One region of the Brevibacillus sp. FSL K6-0770 genome, then DNA from elsewhere that is predicted to be linked to it. Evidence: riboswitches for the same ligand, from Rfam matches in the RefSeq annotation. Region 1 holds a riboswitch; the other holds the start of a gene.
The links. A riboswitch is a leader RNA that binds a small molecule or an ion and turns the genes downstream of it on or off. The one in region 1 is predicted to bind FMN.
Positions count from the first base shown of each region.

Region 2: it holds a riboswitch for FMN, as region 1 does, so the genes downstream of both, NST23_RS05200 (ECF transporter S component) here and ribD (bifunctional diaminohydroxyphosphoribosylaminopyrimidine deaminase/5-amino-6-(5-phosphoribosylamino)uracil reductase RibD) in region 1, are expected to answer to the same signal.

Region 1 is NZ_JBBOBQ010000001.1:4,849,981-4,857,589, reverse strand. It holds gene NST23_RS23080 (globin-coupled sensor protein) at 1-1,069, shown strand, start outside; gene NST23_RS23075 (cysteine dioxygenase) at 1,134-1,613, opposite strand; gene NST23_RS23070 (MFS transporter) at 1,948-3,135, shown strand; gene yunB (sporulation protein YunB) at 3,178-3,903, shown strand; gene NST23_RS23060 (hypothetical protein) at 3,990-4,136, opposite strand; gene NST23_RS23055 (HAD family hydrolase) at 4,249-4,899, shown strand; FMN riboswitch at 4,989-5,135, shown strand; FMN riboswitch at 5,250-5,396, shown strand; gene ribD (bifunctional diaminohydroxyphosphoribosylaminopyrimidine deaminase/5-amino-6-(5-phosphoribosylamino)uracil reductase RibD) at 5,526-6,623, shown strand; gene NST23_RS23045 (riboflavin synthase) at 6,721-7,383, shown strand; gene NST23_RS23040 (bifunctional 3,4-dihydroxy-2-butanone-4-phosphate synthase/GTP cyclohydrolase II) at 7,401-7,609, shown strand, end outside.
Region 2 is NZ_JBBOBQ010000001.1:1,015,342-1,022,950, forward strand. It holds gene NST23_RS05195 (ABC transporter permease) at 1-529, shown strand, start outside; FMN riboswitch at 936-1,090, shown strand; gene NST23_RS05200 (ECF transporter S component) at 1,345-1,953, shown strand; gene proS (proline--tRNA ligase) at 2,271-3,737, shown strand; gene NST23_RS05210 (hypothetical protein) at 4,077-4,676, shown strand; gene NST23_RS05215 (HAD family hydrolase) at 4,824-5,462, opposite strand; gene NST23_RS05220 (ArsR/SmtB family transcription factor) at 5,547-6,179, opposite strand; gene bcp (thioredoxin-dependent thiol peroxidase) at 6,331-6,801, shown strand; gene NST23_RS05230 (M42 family metallopeptidase) at 6,850-7,609, shown strand, end outside.

The sequences.
Region 1 (7,609 bases):
GCTCATGGACATTGTGGACAAGAACAGCACGATTCAAAGACTGAAAGGGACACTGACCCGGCACATCACCGAAATGTTCAATGGCTGTATAGATGCTGCTTACATCGAGCAGCGCAGCAAGATTGCCATCATACATATGCGAATCGGACTGGAACCGAAATGGTACATGAGCGCGTTCCAAAATCTGCTCGTTTCGATTATGGACATCTTGAACAAGCATATTGCCGACAAGAACGAGCTGATGGTGGCCCTTACGGCGGTGACCAAAATTCTCAACATCGAGCAGCAAATTGTGCTGGAAGAGTACGAGAACGAACATGAGCGTGTTCGGCGTGCCGAGCAGGACAAAAAAGATGAGCTGCGGATCATGCTGACCAATTCCGCCCATGAGCTGGCAGCGGTATCGGAAGAAAACAGCGCGTCCGTCGAGCAGTTGACGGAGCAGTCGCGCGAGATGCTGCGCTATGCCGAAAACGGCACCGGATTTTCCAGCAAGGCGCAGGAGCTGTCCCGGGAGGGCAAGGAAAAGCTGGAAAAGCAGCAAGAGCAGATGGGATTGATTCAGCAAAGCGTGAGGCAAATCTCCGGGGAAATGAACACGCTGGAGGACAATGCCGAAAAAATTCGCGGGATCGTCGATGTGGTAACGGCGATAGCCGAGCAGACGAATCTGCTTGCCCTAAACGCTGCGATTGAGGCGGCGAGAGCGGGCGAACAGGGACGAGGCTTTGCGGTCGTGGCCGACGAGGTGCGCAAGCTGGCGGAGCAGACGAAGAAGTCTGTCTTCGGCGTGCGGGAGCTGATTGAGAAAACGAACCAGCAAACAACAGTGCTGTCTTCGGTCGTTCTGGAAATTCAAGGGCTTGTTCAGTCGAGCAGCAAAATGACCGATGAGACGAACGCGTTTTTCGAAGGAATTATCGGCGCTGTAGCAGACAGCAAGGAGCAAAGCACGCACATTCAAAAAGAACTGGAAAACTTCTTCAAAGTCATGGAAGACATGAACCAGGCAGTGGCGCAAGTAGCCAGCTCTGCTGATGAGCTGTCCGAGATTACGGAAAATTTGTAGACGCGAAAAACCAGTACGACCGCTCTTTTGGCGGTGTACTGGTTTTTTTGTAACTTTTCCAATCCTACGTGGGGGATTGGACGGCGCGGTACTGGCGGGAGTTTTGCAGCGGGGGCGTATACACATTGAGCGAGAGGACAGGTCCGTCTGTGTTGTTGCGAATGGCGTGAATCTCGCCGGGAGCGACGTAATAGCAATCTCCTGCGCTGACATGGGTCGTTTGTGCCCGAAAAACTTCGTCTTCGCGGTCAGCCGGGAGGTAGACGACATTGGTGAGCGTGCCGGATATGACCCACTCCCAGCCAAACGAGTCGCCATGGTTGTGCGGGATGGACTCCTGCCTGGCAGGAAGATGGATGAGAACGACCTCTACGTGAGGCGTGAGATACAAAATTTTGCGGCCATATGGAAGCTGTTCCGGTTGGGGAACGAGTGACGCGATATCGTCTGGGCAGAGCGCGAGTGAAGCGACAGCCTGCCTCAATTCGGTAGGACTGGGGCAAACAAGGGAGCCAAAGGCACGTTCCAATCGTTCCAGATTCATGACAAACCTCCAGGGCAAAAAAGATCTTCCCCCTTACCATATGAAAGACAGATGCAGTCTGACGTAGGAGAAGCGCCATTTTTTTGCGAAGGTTTTCCCGTTTTTCATGACAAGATAGGAGCGTCTCGTTATGATGAGAGTACGGCATGAGTTGCCGCACATAGACGGTTAAGGAACGGCCCCCGTCGACAGTGACAGAACAAAAACGAGTCATGATTTTACACACTTACACACGAGGAGGCATGCGCATGTCAACTGCCATAATCAGTGTACGCACCCCGTAGATGGGGGCGTCAGTCTGAACCGCCTGTGATCACCAGGAGGTTTGGTACACATGAACATGAAAAAGTATTTGTACGTCAATGCGCTGTCCTCGCTCGGATCGCGAATGGACTTGATCGCGTGCAGCGCCTTGATTTTTACGTTTGAACATAGCGCGTTTTGGCTGATGGCTTTTTTTGTCGCCAGACAGGTGGGCGGAATGCTGTTCAGCCCGTTTGCTGGCATATTGGCAGACCGGATGGACAGAAGACAGGCGATGATCGCAAGCGACATCGGAGCGGGGCTGGCTTTGCTGGCGATTTTGCTCATTCCGCATCCATACGTTGTCGTCGCGGCGGCTTTTCTCAAAGGGATGCTGTACACGCTGTTTGCGATCAGCTTCCAGGCGTCATTGCCGCAGATGTTTGGACCGGAAAAATTGGCTTGGGTGAACAGTCTCAAGGTGAGGCTGGAATCGTTTGTCGGCATTGTCGGCTTCCTTTTGGGCGGCTTGTTAACCGATCATGCCGGCTATGCACTCGTCATTGGAGCAGACGCTGCGAGCTTTTTGTTTTCGGCAGCAATTTTGACGCGGATGCGCTGGGAGAGCAGAGCTACGCCGGACAAGGCGGAAAAAGCCGAAGAGAAAGAAACGGCAAGCGGCGGGATGCGCGCAGCTTTTGTGTATTTGCAAGGAGCGCCTGTGCTGCTCGCGGTCAGTCTGCTGGCTGCGCCGCTGGCGATCAGTACGGCCGCGCACAACTACGGCTTGCCGTTTTTGGCCGATGGGCTAAGCCGTGGCGATGCTACCCTGCACGGGCTGATGTGGTCCGCGATGAGCGCAGGCGGGCTGGTTGGCGCTTACTTCGCCGTCCGTTTTTCCGTTGATTTTTGGCGTGGCTTGCTTGGCGCATACGGGCTGATGGCGCTGCTGGTCGTGGCGGCGTTTGCTGCCGATTGGACGGCGGCGGTGCTGTTGTTGCTCGGTTGCGCCGGGCTTTTGAGCGGGGCGGCACAGGTGTACGAGGGCACGCTTTTGCAGCAGGCCAAAAATGAAGTGCGCGGCAAGGTGCTCGGGGTGCAGGGCTTTCTCGGCCGCAGCGGCTTTTTTATCGGTTTTCTTGGCGCACCGCTGTTAACGGCGGCGTGCGGCTTGTTCGGATTGGTTGTCTGTGCACAGGTGCTGCTGATTTTTGCGCTCGTCGGACTGGGCGTGTACGTGCAGAAAAGCGGGGGTGTTGCCGACTCTCGTCGCGGATAGTCTTTTTTCCCTTCTCCTACCATAGGATGTACCAATTGGGAGGTGACGGGATTGGCCATATTTCGACCCCGTCGGCGTTGGAGGAACCCGCTTTCTCGAACGAAAGCGTTTTTGATTGCGCTGGTAATTTTTGTGGTTTTGTCGATTCAGTCGCTCGTCTTTTTGCAGCAACGGCTGGAACCGACGCTCTTGATCCTGGCAACCCAAAAAGCAGAGCAATTGGCAAAAGAAGCGATTACGGACGCAGTCACCAAACGAATTTCCCAGCAGGGCGTCGATTTCAACCAGATCGTCAAGATCGAGAAGAACAACGAAGGGCAGATTCAGGCATACCAGTTTAACTTCAGGGAATACGCGAGAATTGTCGGCGAGACTACTTCACGAGTGCAGAACAAGCTTCAGGAATTTGAGACGGAAAAAGTCGATCGCACCATTCCGCTTGGCTTGGCGACAGGAAATACGTTTTTGGCGCAGATGGGACCGAATTTGCCTGTCACTTTTGTACCGATCGGCTCTGTGAAAACAAAGCTGGAGACAGAGTTGAAGGAGGCGGGCATCAACATGGTGCTCGCAACCGTCTACATTTTCGTGGAGGTCGACTTGCAGATCGTCATCCCGTTTGCCACCGAGGAGCAGACGATCACCACGAAAATCCCGATCACGCATTCACTGATTATCGGGGATGTGCCGCAGTATTTGTACAACAATCCGGAGGGCAAGCCGGATGTGCCCCGGGCGCAAATGGAAGGGGCAGACGATGCGCCATAGCGGACTTGGCGAATGGCGGGAAAAACAAAAAAGCGGCAGCAGCGGGCTGTCGCTTTTTTCGTTCCGTGAAAAGGTGTCGGGGAAATCTACGGCTCACCCCAGGTGACGGTCAGCTCAATCACGCCCTCCTGGCTGCTGAGCGGTCCGTCGATCATGCTCCATGATGTGTTTTTTTCCTGGTCCTGTCCCTGGATGATGATGTTTTTATCGTCGATCGTCTGGGCGTCGTTCACGAGCTTTTGCGATTGGAAAAAGTCCTGATTCCCGTTTTCGCATCTAGTCGAACGTTATTAATTTGGTATACTTGACCAAATAATCATTGGCAAAAGGGGGAGAGATCCGACAATGACCAGAGCGTCGATAAAAGGCATCATTTTCGATATGGACAATACGTTGCTGCAATCCAAAATCAACTTTTTGGAAATGAAGCAGGCCATTTTTCGCTTGTGGGCTGAGCACGGGCTGTGCGAGCCGACTTTTGACTGGCGCAGCCACACCGCTTCGCAATTGATCGAAATGGGCAGAAAGTCGGGCCGGATGACGAGTCAGCTTGAGCAAACGATGTGGGAGGCTGTAACCGCGATTGAAAAAGCAGGGATGCACGAGGCTGTCCTGGAAGACCACGTCAAGGAAGTGCTCGCCCACCTAAAGGAACGGTATCATTTGTTCATTTTGACCAACAATGCCTACGCAGCCGCCGAGGAAGCGCTGAATCATACGGGAATCGCCGATTGTTTCCAGGAGATTGTCGCGCGCGAGCAGATGACGACACTCAAACCGCATCCGTCCGGGATTCACTACATCCGCGCCCAATACCCCAACTGGTCTGCCACGGCCTGGACGATGGTCGGAGATTCCTGGATTGACGGAAAAGCGGCGCACGGCGGGGAAGTGGCGTTTATCGCGTATCAGGGAGAGCGGGCGGACATGGAGCGCAACGAAGTTTCGCCGCGAGCGTACATCACGGACTTGCGCGAACTGCTGGACATTTTGTAGCCGCGCTCGCGGAGAGCAGGAAAAGGACACTTCCACCTAAAAAAGTGACAGTTGACGAGAAATGTGTGCTATACTGTGCCTAACTGAATACCAGCCTTCAGGGTAGGGTGAAATTCCCGACCGGCGGTAATGACGAACGCACGTCTGAGCCCGCGACTCGCTATTGCTGTATGGATAGCGACTGACTTGGTGCAAATCCAAGGCCGACGGTAAAGTCCGGATGGGAGAAGGTGTCTTACAATAGCTTCGGCGGCTGTTTTTTCAAAAACAGAACTGTCACGAGGCTTGTTTCCCTACGCCCTGAGTATCGTTTGCTCGTGGGCGTTTTTTATTGGAAAACTGCATAGCGCAAAAATCTTCAGGGCAGGGTGAAATTCCCGACCGGCGGTAATGACGTATGTACGTCTAAAGCCCGCGACTCGCTGATCGTTACGGTCAGCGACTGATCTGGTGCAAATCCAGAGCCGACGGTAAAGTCCGGATGGAAGAAGAGCTGACCATGCTTTTTGGCATCCCTTTTGCAAAAAACGGATGCGATAAGGCTTCTTTCCTTATGCCCTGAGCCGCTAGTGGTTTCGAGGGCTTTTTGCATTGGCTGGAATCCGTGCATGAAAGAGGAGGTTTACATGGAGCAGGACATGCGGTTCATGGCGCTGGCACTGGATTTGGCGCGCTCGGCAAACGGTCAGACGAGCCCCAATCCGCTCGTCGGTGCAGTCCTGGTAAACAACGGAGAAGTAGTAGGCATGGGAGCGCATTTGCGTGCAGGCGAACCTCATGCAGAAGTGCACGCTCTGCGGATGGCAGGGCAAAAAGCGGCTGGCGCTACGCTGTATGTCACATTGGAGCCGTGCAGTCATCACGGCAAAACGCCTCCGTGCGCCGAAGCGGTGATCGCGGCTGGCATCCGGCGTGCCGTGATCGCCACGCTGGACCCGAATCCGCTCGTCGCGGGAAAAGGCGCGGAGAAGCTGCGGGCAGCAGGCGTGGAAGTGGTTGTCGGCGTGCATGAAGCGGAAGCGAAAAAGCTGAATGAAGTCTTTTTCCACTTCATCACGACGCGGCGTCCGTTTGTGACGATCAAAACAGCGAGCACGCTGGATGGCAAGATCGCTACCGAAAGCGGGCACAGTCGCTGGATAACGGGTGCGCGGGCGCGGGGGGAAGTGCACGAGCTGCGCAGACAGCACGACGCGATCCTGGTCGGAGTAGGCACGGTGCTTGCGGACGATCCGCTTTTGACGGCGAGACTGGACGGGCAAGCGCATGGGCGACAGCCTGTGCGTATCATCTGGGACAGTCAGCTGCGCACGCCGCTCGGGGCCAACGTGATTCAAAATGCGGATGCGCCCACCTGGATTTTTACGACGAAAGCTGCGGCGCAAGCGAAGCAGGAGGCTTTTGCGGAAAAAGGTATCCGGCTGTTCGTGGCAGATGAGCAGATTAGGGTGGACGAGGTGCTGGACACGCTGGGCGAATGGGGAATCACTTCGCTTCTCGTCGAAGGCGGGGCCGCGGTCAACGGAGCGTTTTTGCAGGCGCGGGCGATTCAAAAAGTGATCAGCTACGTGTCGCTGAAAATGATTGGCGGTGGCCAGGCGCCGACACCGTTTGGAGGACAAGGCTTTTCCACGATGGATCAGGCGGTCAAGCTGGCGAATCCGACCGTTGAGCAACTGGATGAGCTGGACTTGCGGATCAGCGGCTATCCACAGTGGGAGTGAGGACAAAAAAGCGAATCGGAGACAGACGGCTTTGTTTTGCCGAGGCCGATGGCTGCTTTCCGATGTTATAAACCGTGTAAAAAGAGGAGGAAAGCCGATGTTTACCGGACTGGTAGAAGAGCTGGGCACGGTGGAATCGCTCACGGGCAACGATCAGGCGAGTCAGCTCGTGATCCGGGCGCAGCGGGTGCTCGAAGGTGTGCAACTGGGCGACAGCATCGCAGTCAACGGGATTTGCCTGACGGTTACTTCGTTTACGCAGCGGCATTTTCAGGTCGACGTCATGCCGGAAACGATGAAAAAGACGAGCCTGCGCCATCTGCGAGCGGGCCAGCGAGTCAACCTGGAGCGGGCGATGCGCTTGGGCGACCGTTTTGGCGGGCATATCGTCTCCGGGCACGTGGACGGGACAGGCACGATCGTGTCGCGACAGCCGCACGCCAACGCTGTGCTGTTTACGATCGAAGCGAGCGCGGAGCTGTTGAAATACGTCATCGAGCGCGGCTCGATTTGCGTGGATGGCATCAGTCTTACTGTGGTGGAAGCTGCGGATACGCATTTCAGCGTGTCGATCATCCCGCACACGCTGGCGCAGACCAGCTTGCAGGATCGGCGCGCAGGCGATCAGGTGAATCTGGAGACAGACGTCATCGGCAAGTATGTAGAGCGGCTTTTGGGCGATCGCGGCCAGCAAAGGAGCGGGCAAGCGGCAGGCTCGACGATCAGCATGGCTTTTTTGCAGGAAAATGGATTTGTCTGAACGAGGAGGGAAGTCCCATGTTTCATCAGATAGAAGAGGCATTGGAAGATTTGCGCCAAGGGAAAGCGATTATCGTAGTGGATGACGAAGATCGGGAAAACGAAGGCGATTTCGTCTGCCTGGCGGAAGCGGCGACACCGGAGATGATCAACTTCATGGCAACGCATGGGCGCGGGCTGGTCTGCGTGCCGATTACGCAACAGCGCGCGGCCAGATTGAAGCTTGC
Region 2 (7,609 bases), 3.8 Mb from region 1:
ACGCTATATTATCCGGGGCGAAATGGACCGCATCTTGACCAGGCCGATCCACAATCTGGCACAGGTCTGTTTGGAGTCGATCGCACCGGACCGGATTTTCGGCGTCATCACAGGGCTGATCATCATGGGCTATGCTGCTTTTCAGCTCGATTTGACGTTTTACTGGTACGACCTGTTCATCTTCATCGGGCTTGTGATCAGCGGCGCCCTGATTTACGGCGGGGTGTACACGGCGATTGCCGCTGTCAGCTTTTTCTCCGATTCCCGGACAGGAATTGCCCCGATGATTTACAACATCCAGCAGTACGGGCGTTACCCCGTGGATGTGTACAACAAGGCGATTCGCTTCGTGCTGACTTACGTGTTGCCGTTTGCTTTTGTCGGGATTTACCCGGCGGCTTACTTTTTGCGAAAAGAAGTGTGGTATACGTACGCAGCACTTACTCCGGTAGTCGCGGTCATCTTCTTTGGCATCGGCTTGCTCGTCTGGAACTGGGGCGTCACCAAGTATCGGGGAGCAGGGTCGTAGTGGCAGAAGCTACTTTTGGTGCGATTTGGTAGGCAGGAGCAGGATTATGGATTTTTATTTGGGAACGGTTATGGTAATATTAGAGGTAACGAGCTTGAAAGAAAAAAAGACCGTCCGGCGGCTACCGGAACGGTCTGGTCTGTACAAACGAGGCTTCCCTCAAAGGGGACGGCTCAAAATTTGGTGAAGAATAGACCGCCGAGGAGCAGTCAACTCAAGGGCGGTCTATTTCTTTTTGGTCCAGGTAACTACCTATAGCACGTGGCGACTTTAGGCTGAGAAGCCCCATTTTTTTTAAAATATATCCAACTAAATCAATTGGAAAATAACAATAAAATGTCGATTTAACAGTTTCGTCTATTGTCAAATCGAAAAAGCGCAGTATAATATGCTGTATACAACTACACAATTCCTTCAGGGCAGGGTGAAATTCCCGACCGGCGGTGATGGTGCAATCAGCACGTCAAGCCCGCGAGCCTCCCGAGCTGTTGACAGCGACGGAGTGCAGGATCTGGTGAGATTCCAGAGCCGACAGTACAGTCTGGATGGGAGAAGGATGACGACAGTACGTTTACCACACACGTGCTTGTTTGCCTGTGCTGGCAGGACAGATGCGATGAGGCATGCATGATGAGCCGCCTCGTTGTTTCTTGAACCTGTATTTATTGCACATGCTTTGTCATACGCCTGTAAGCTGCCCTGAGAATTATTCTCAGGGTATTTTTGTGTTTGCAAAAGCGTAGACATTTTGGCACGTGTGGGCAAGACCGCTGTTGCCATTCCTCAGAAGGAGAAAAAACGAGGAGATGGTACACATGAAAGAAACAGCCCTGCACACATCGCGCAGAGCAACCCAGCGGATCGTGACGATTCCGATGCTGGCAGCCGTTGCTTTTATCTTGCAGTATTTGGAGGTTCCCGTTCCGCTGATGCCGAGCTTTTTGAAGCTTGATTTCAGTACGTTGCCAGCGCTGATCGGCGGACTCATGTACGGCCCTGTAGCCGGCATCATCATCGAAGTTTTGAAAAATACATTGCACATGCTCTTTAAAAATACAGACGGATTGTTGATCGGAGAGCTTGCCAACGTCGTGGCGGGCGCCAGCTTTATTTTGCCAGCTGTCCTTCTGCAACGCAGCGGTCAAGGGAAAAAAGGCTTTTTATCGGGCCTCGCGCTTGGAACGTTGCTGATGACGATTGTCATGGCTGTTGCCAATGCGTACGTCCTGCTCCCGGCATACGCCGCTCTTTATCAGATGCCGATGGCAGAGCTGTTGGCCATGTTCAACGCAACCAGCGTCTGGTCCCTGGTCATGGTCGGTATCGTTCCGTTCAACCTGTTCAAAGGGGTCGTGCTCGCGCTGGTCGCGTATCCGGTCTACGCCAAGCTTGGTGCGCGCATTGCCCTCAGAACCACAAATTGACAACGGCTGCGCGACTTGCTAAGATATTCCCTAACAAAAAGCAGTTTAGCGAAAAGGCTATGAAAGGACCCGCAGCTATATCCTGGTTCCAGAGAGTCGGCCCTAGTCTGGAAGGCTGATACGAGGCGTACCTGCACCCCATCCTGAAGCCGCCAGCGACGAGCTGGTCCGGTTGCCCGCCGTTATCGGGTTGTTGAGTGGACTTATGGCTTGTGCCATGGTCAATCAGGGTGGTACCGCGGAAGTGAATCCTCCGTCCCTTTTTTGGGATGGGGGATTTTTTGCATTTTCATGTAAGAAAAAAGGAGCGTAGAAGGATGAAAGAGGACAAAGCGTTCGTAAAAGAAATGACACCGCAGTCGGAAGATTTCTCGCGCTGGTACATCGACGCGATCAAAAAAGCGGATTTGATGGATTACACGCCAGTGCGCGGCTGCATCGTCTTCAAACCGGATGGCTTCGAGCTGTGGGAGCGCATCCAGGAGGCGATGGACAAAAGATTCAAAGAGACGGGACACCGCAACGCCTACTTCCCAATGCTGATTCCCGAGTCCTTTTTCCAAAAAGAAAAAGAGCACATCGAGGGCTTCAACCCAGAGCTGCCTTGGGTGACGGAAGCGGGAGGAGAGCAGCTGGAGGAAAAGCTTGCCCTGCGCCCGACTTCGGAGACGATCATCGGACATATGTACGCGCAGTGGATTCAGAGCTACCGCGACTTGCCGATTCTGATTAACCAGTGGGCAAACGTGTTCCGCTGGGAAAAGCGCACCATGCCATTCTTGCGTACTTCAGAATTTTTGTGGCAGGAAGGCCATACCGCCCATGCGAACGAGGAAGAAGCGCGCCAGGAGACCATGCAGATGCTGGAGATTTATCGCGAGGTTGTGGAGCAGGAGCTGGCGATTCCGGTATGGAAAGGGCAAAAAACGCCAAGCGAGCGCTTTGCAGGAGCAGTCGACACGTACTCCATCGAGGCGATGATGAAGGATGGAAAAGCGGTGCAGGCCGGAACCTCCCACTACTTGGGAGACAAGTTTGCGCGCGGCTTTGAGATCAAGTTCCTGGATCGCGACAATCAGTTCAAATACGTGCATACGACTTCATGGGGCAGCTCTACCCGCTTGATCGGCTCGATGATCATGGTGCACGGCGACGACCGCGGCTTGGCTTTGCCGCCGCGGATGGCACCGACTCAGGTCATCATGATCCCAGTCGGACCGATGAAGCTGCGCGATCAGGTCATGGTTGCATTCGATCCGCTGTTCGACGAGATCAAAGCGGCAGGCGTTCGCGTCCGGGCAGACTTGCGCGAGGAAACTCCGGGCTGGAAGTTCAACGAATGGGAGATGCGCGGTGTGCCGCTTCGTCTGGAGCTTGGGCCGCGCGACGTGGAAAACGGCCAGGCGATTCTCGCCCGCCGCGATACCGGAGAGAAAATAACCGTGCCACTGGAAGGCATTGCGCAGACGATTGCCCAATTGCTCGAAGACATCCAGCAAAACATGTTCCAAAAAGCGCTGGCCTTCCGGGAAGCCCATTCGCATCTCGAAATCGATACGCTCGCGCAGCTGTCCGCGCACATCGAAAAATGTGAGAACGAAAACACGCCAAGCGGCTGGGTGCTCGCAGGCTGGTGCGGAGACGACGCGTGTGAGTCCAAGGTCAAGGAAGAGACGAAGTTCACGTCCCGCAACATTCCGTTTGAACCGCCTGCGCAAAAATCGGTCTGCATTTGCTGCGGCAAAGAGGCGAAGCATACGGTTTGGTTTGGCCGTTCGTACTAAGGTTTCATTTAATAAACAAAACAAACAAGGGAGTGCTCCCCGTACGTAACGGAGCACTCCCTTTTGCATCCACAGAAGTCAGCGTGTGCGGGCAGGTTGTAAAATATTTCCATTAACGTAATTTATCATTCGAGTAAAAAGTATATACATAAAAGTAAATATTTTGTATTTTTATTGATGGTTATAGAAACGACTCCACGAAGTATGTAATGTACATGGACCCATGGGATGGTCAACATTTTACTATGACTTATGACTCTTTCTTGGATAGCTCAAGACAAGAATGGATTGGCTCATTGTATGGTTTTGAGTCAGAATAATTTAAGGAGGGCAGCAGTTATGAAGAGATATGTTTGGACATTGTTCGGTGCAGTTATAGTTGCTGGAATATCATTGGCTACTTGGGCTGGTGCATCCAATCAAGGGAATAAGGAAGCACTAAATGCATACAAGAAAATGGAACAAGCCCGGAATCAAGAGAACAAATTTTTGAACGAATCGAGCAATAATTTTACGCTGTCAGACTTCTCAATTCCAGGAGCTTTATTGTCAGAAGCGGATAAAATCAGCAAATACAAAGGTTCGAACGTTCATGAGTTATTGACTGCGCATGATGAGAAGCTTTCGTTTATTATGGAAGGTGATGAAGTAAAAGGTATCGCTATAGCAACAGATACGGAGCCAATCATGGCAGGTGGTGAAAAAACCGGCCCTGAATTGTTTGACCTTCATGAAAAAATAAAAAACGATCTTGGTGACAATGTCAACATTATGTACTTTAGTTATGCAGGCGGATTTGTTTTTGTTGCTACTGATAACAAAGGGGAGGAAAGCTTGTGGCTCGATCAACGCGCTGCTCAGTTTCTGGAGCTTTCTCCTCACGTTCAACTCGATTCCGAAGAAGTTTTGCAACGAATCCGAAACAATATAAATCAATAAAATGACAAGGGGGCGTCTCTTCGTCGAGCAATCGACTTTTGAGGCAGCCCCTTCGTATTATGCGGTCAAAATCCGTATATGAAAAAATCTCAGCCATGCAAGACTGTCTATTAACGAAGTAATAGCAGGTTAGGCAACCCGAATCAATCAGCGGCCAAGCACCCAGTCAACAAACGCCTGCGCGTCAGAAAAGCGATAGTCCGGCTCAGGATCGAAGCTCCCGGCCTTCTGGGTGACAAGCAGCCAGTCAACGCCGACCGTAGTCAGCCCTGCGGCGCGTCCCGCGATAATGTCTGCGTCGCTGTCGCCCACAAAAATCGCATTCTCGGCTGTAGCTCCCAGCTGTTTCAGCGCTGTGAAAATGCCTTCCGGATGCGGCTTCGGCTCGGTCACCTCATCGCCTGTGATCACGACAGAAAAATACTTTTCCAATCCCCACTCGCGCAGCGATATATCTGCACTTCTGCGCCCTTTTCCCGTCACGACTCCCATCTGAATGCCCGCAGAATGCAACTGTTCAAGCATCTTTGCAAGCTGCGGAGGATTTTGCACCTGAGCGTGCTCAAGCGTGTACACATGGAAAAAATGATCGAGAGCGGCTTCGTGTTCATGGGCGGGCAGCTTGTTTTGCAAAATGCCAGTTTCGGTTGGACCAAACATCGCTACGATTTGCGCATCGGAGTAGTGCTCTTGCAAAAAGCGCTGAAAAGTAGAGCGAAAGGCCGTGAAAATGAGTGGGAGCGTATCGGCGACTGTACCGTCAAAATCAAACAAAATCGTGCGCATGGCTGCCCCTCCTTTGGAATAAAAAAAGAAAAACCATCTCTCTTGATGGTTTTCCTGGTGTTGGTCGATTTCCTTTTTACAGCTTTACAGCGGCTTGTTCTGGTCGTCTTGCTCCTCAAACTGCTCTTCCGAATCGTCTGTCGGCTCAGCAGGCGTCAGCGGAAACAAGACATCGAAAAACTTGAACTTGCGGCGGCCTTGCTCGTTTTTGAAGCCTTTGTACTTTTGCAACAGGTCGCTGATGTCGTCCACCAACTGATTGCGTTCTTCCTGGCTCAAATAAAATTCAGTCAGGTTGAAAGCGAAAGTATTCTGGTATTCCTTGCGAACATCCTGATCGCTTGCAACGAAACGATTGAGTGTCCTCATGAGATCCTTTTCTGTGGTGCGAAACGGAGTGAACATGACGTCACTCAATTGCTGTGCATTTTCTTCAATCATAAGCTGAAGCTTAACCTGAATCACCTTGGCGACTGGCTCGTAGTATTTCTCCACGATGGAACCTTTGACGCGGGTATCTACCTGTTCGAGCAAACCAACACGCACAAGTTCCTTCACGTGGTAGTGAAGACGTGCAGCATTTTCGCCTAGTTCCGTAGCGATTTGTTTGGCCGTACGCGGCTCCAAATCCTCGAAGAGTTCTAGAATCTTAACCCGTTCTGCTATGGCAAGGGATTTAAGCGCTTCTGGATCCGTTACTTCAAAAAACTCTTTCATGCCAATTCTCACCATCCAACTGACTAGGCCATTTTTTTATTTTTCTTAATTAATTCTATCGTTTTCTGCTAGAAAGCGCAACGTATATGCGGATGAAGTACCTGTAAGCTTGTGGTAAAATGAAACCAGTGATTTTTACGGGGGGATGAGCATGATCGAAACCGGACAAGCCGCGCCTTTATTTACTTTGCAGGCAAACAATGAACAGACGATTTCGCTTTCGCAATACCGCGGAAAAAATGTCGTGCTTTATTTTTATCCAAAAGACATGACGCCGGGCTGCACGACCGAAGCGTGCGATTTTCGAGACTATCACCCGATGTTCGCGGAGCTGGACACTGTCGTGCTCGGAATCAGCCCGGATTCCGTGAAGTCGCACGACAAGTTTATTGCGAAGCACGAGCTGCCGTTTGTGCTTTTGGCCGATCCGGAGCATGAAGTTGCGGAGGCGTACGGCGTTTGGGTGCTGAAAAAAATGTACGGCCGCGAGTACATGGGAATTGAGCGGAGCACTTTTGTGATCGACAAGGAAGGCAACATCGCCAAGGTGTGGCCGAAAGTGAAAGTAAAAGGGCACGTACAGGAAGTGCTCCAGTTTATCAAGGAAGAGCTGCAAAGCTAAAATCGGCGTTTAATACATAGTCATAGTACATAAAAGGAGGATTTTCTCATGGGTGTGTCTACCGAGTATGTCGTTCAAGCTTTTTGCCAATTGGCGAATATCCCGAGTCCGTCTGGCAACACAGAAAAAGTAATGGCGTGGGTCGCTGGGGAACTGGAGCAGCTTGGCGTGGAGTACAAACGGACGAACAAGGGAGCGATTGTCGCTACCGTGCCGGGGGCGCGTGATGACAAGGCGCGTTTGCTGACGGCGCACGTCGATACGCTGGGAGCCATGGTCAAAGAAATCAAAAGCAACGGACGCCTCAAGCTGACGTTGATCGGCGGTTTTGAGTTCAATGCCGTGGAAGGCGAGCACTGCACAGTGGAAACAGCGAGTGGCCGCCTGGTGACCGGGACGATTTTGTCTACGAAAGCATCTGTTCACGTCTATGGCCGTGAAGCAGGCAAGGCAGAAAGAACCGACTCCAACATGGAAGTTCGTCTGGACGAGAAAGTGACAAACCGCGAGCAAGTACAGGCGTTGGGCATTTCGGTTGGCGATTTTGTTTCGTTCGATCCGCGCGTGACGGTAACAGACAGCGGCTTTATCAAATCGCGTCACATCGACGACAAGGCAAGCGTTGCCGTTCTGTTGGGCGTGTTGAAAGCGCTTCGCGAGACGGGCCAACAACTGCCGTATACAACCCACTTTTTCATCAGCAACAACGAAGAAATCGGTTATGGCGGCAATTCCAGCATTCCAGCCAACGTCGTCGAGTATTTGGCGGTTGACATGGGCGCGATCGGCGACGGACAGACGACCGATG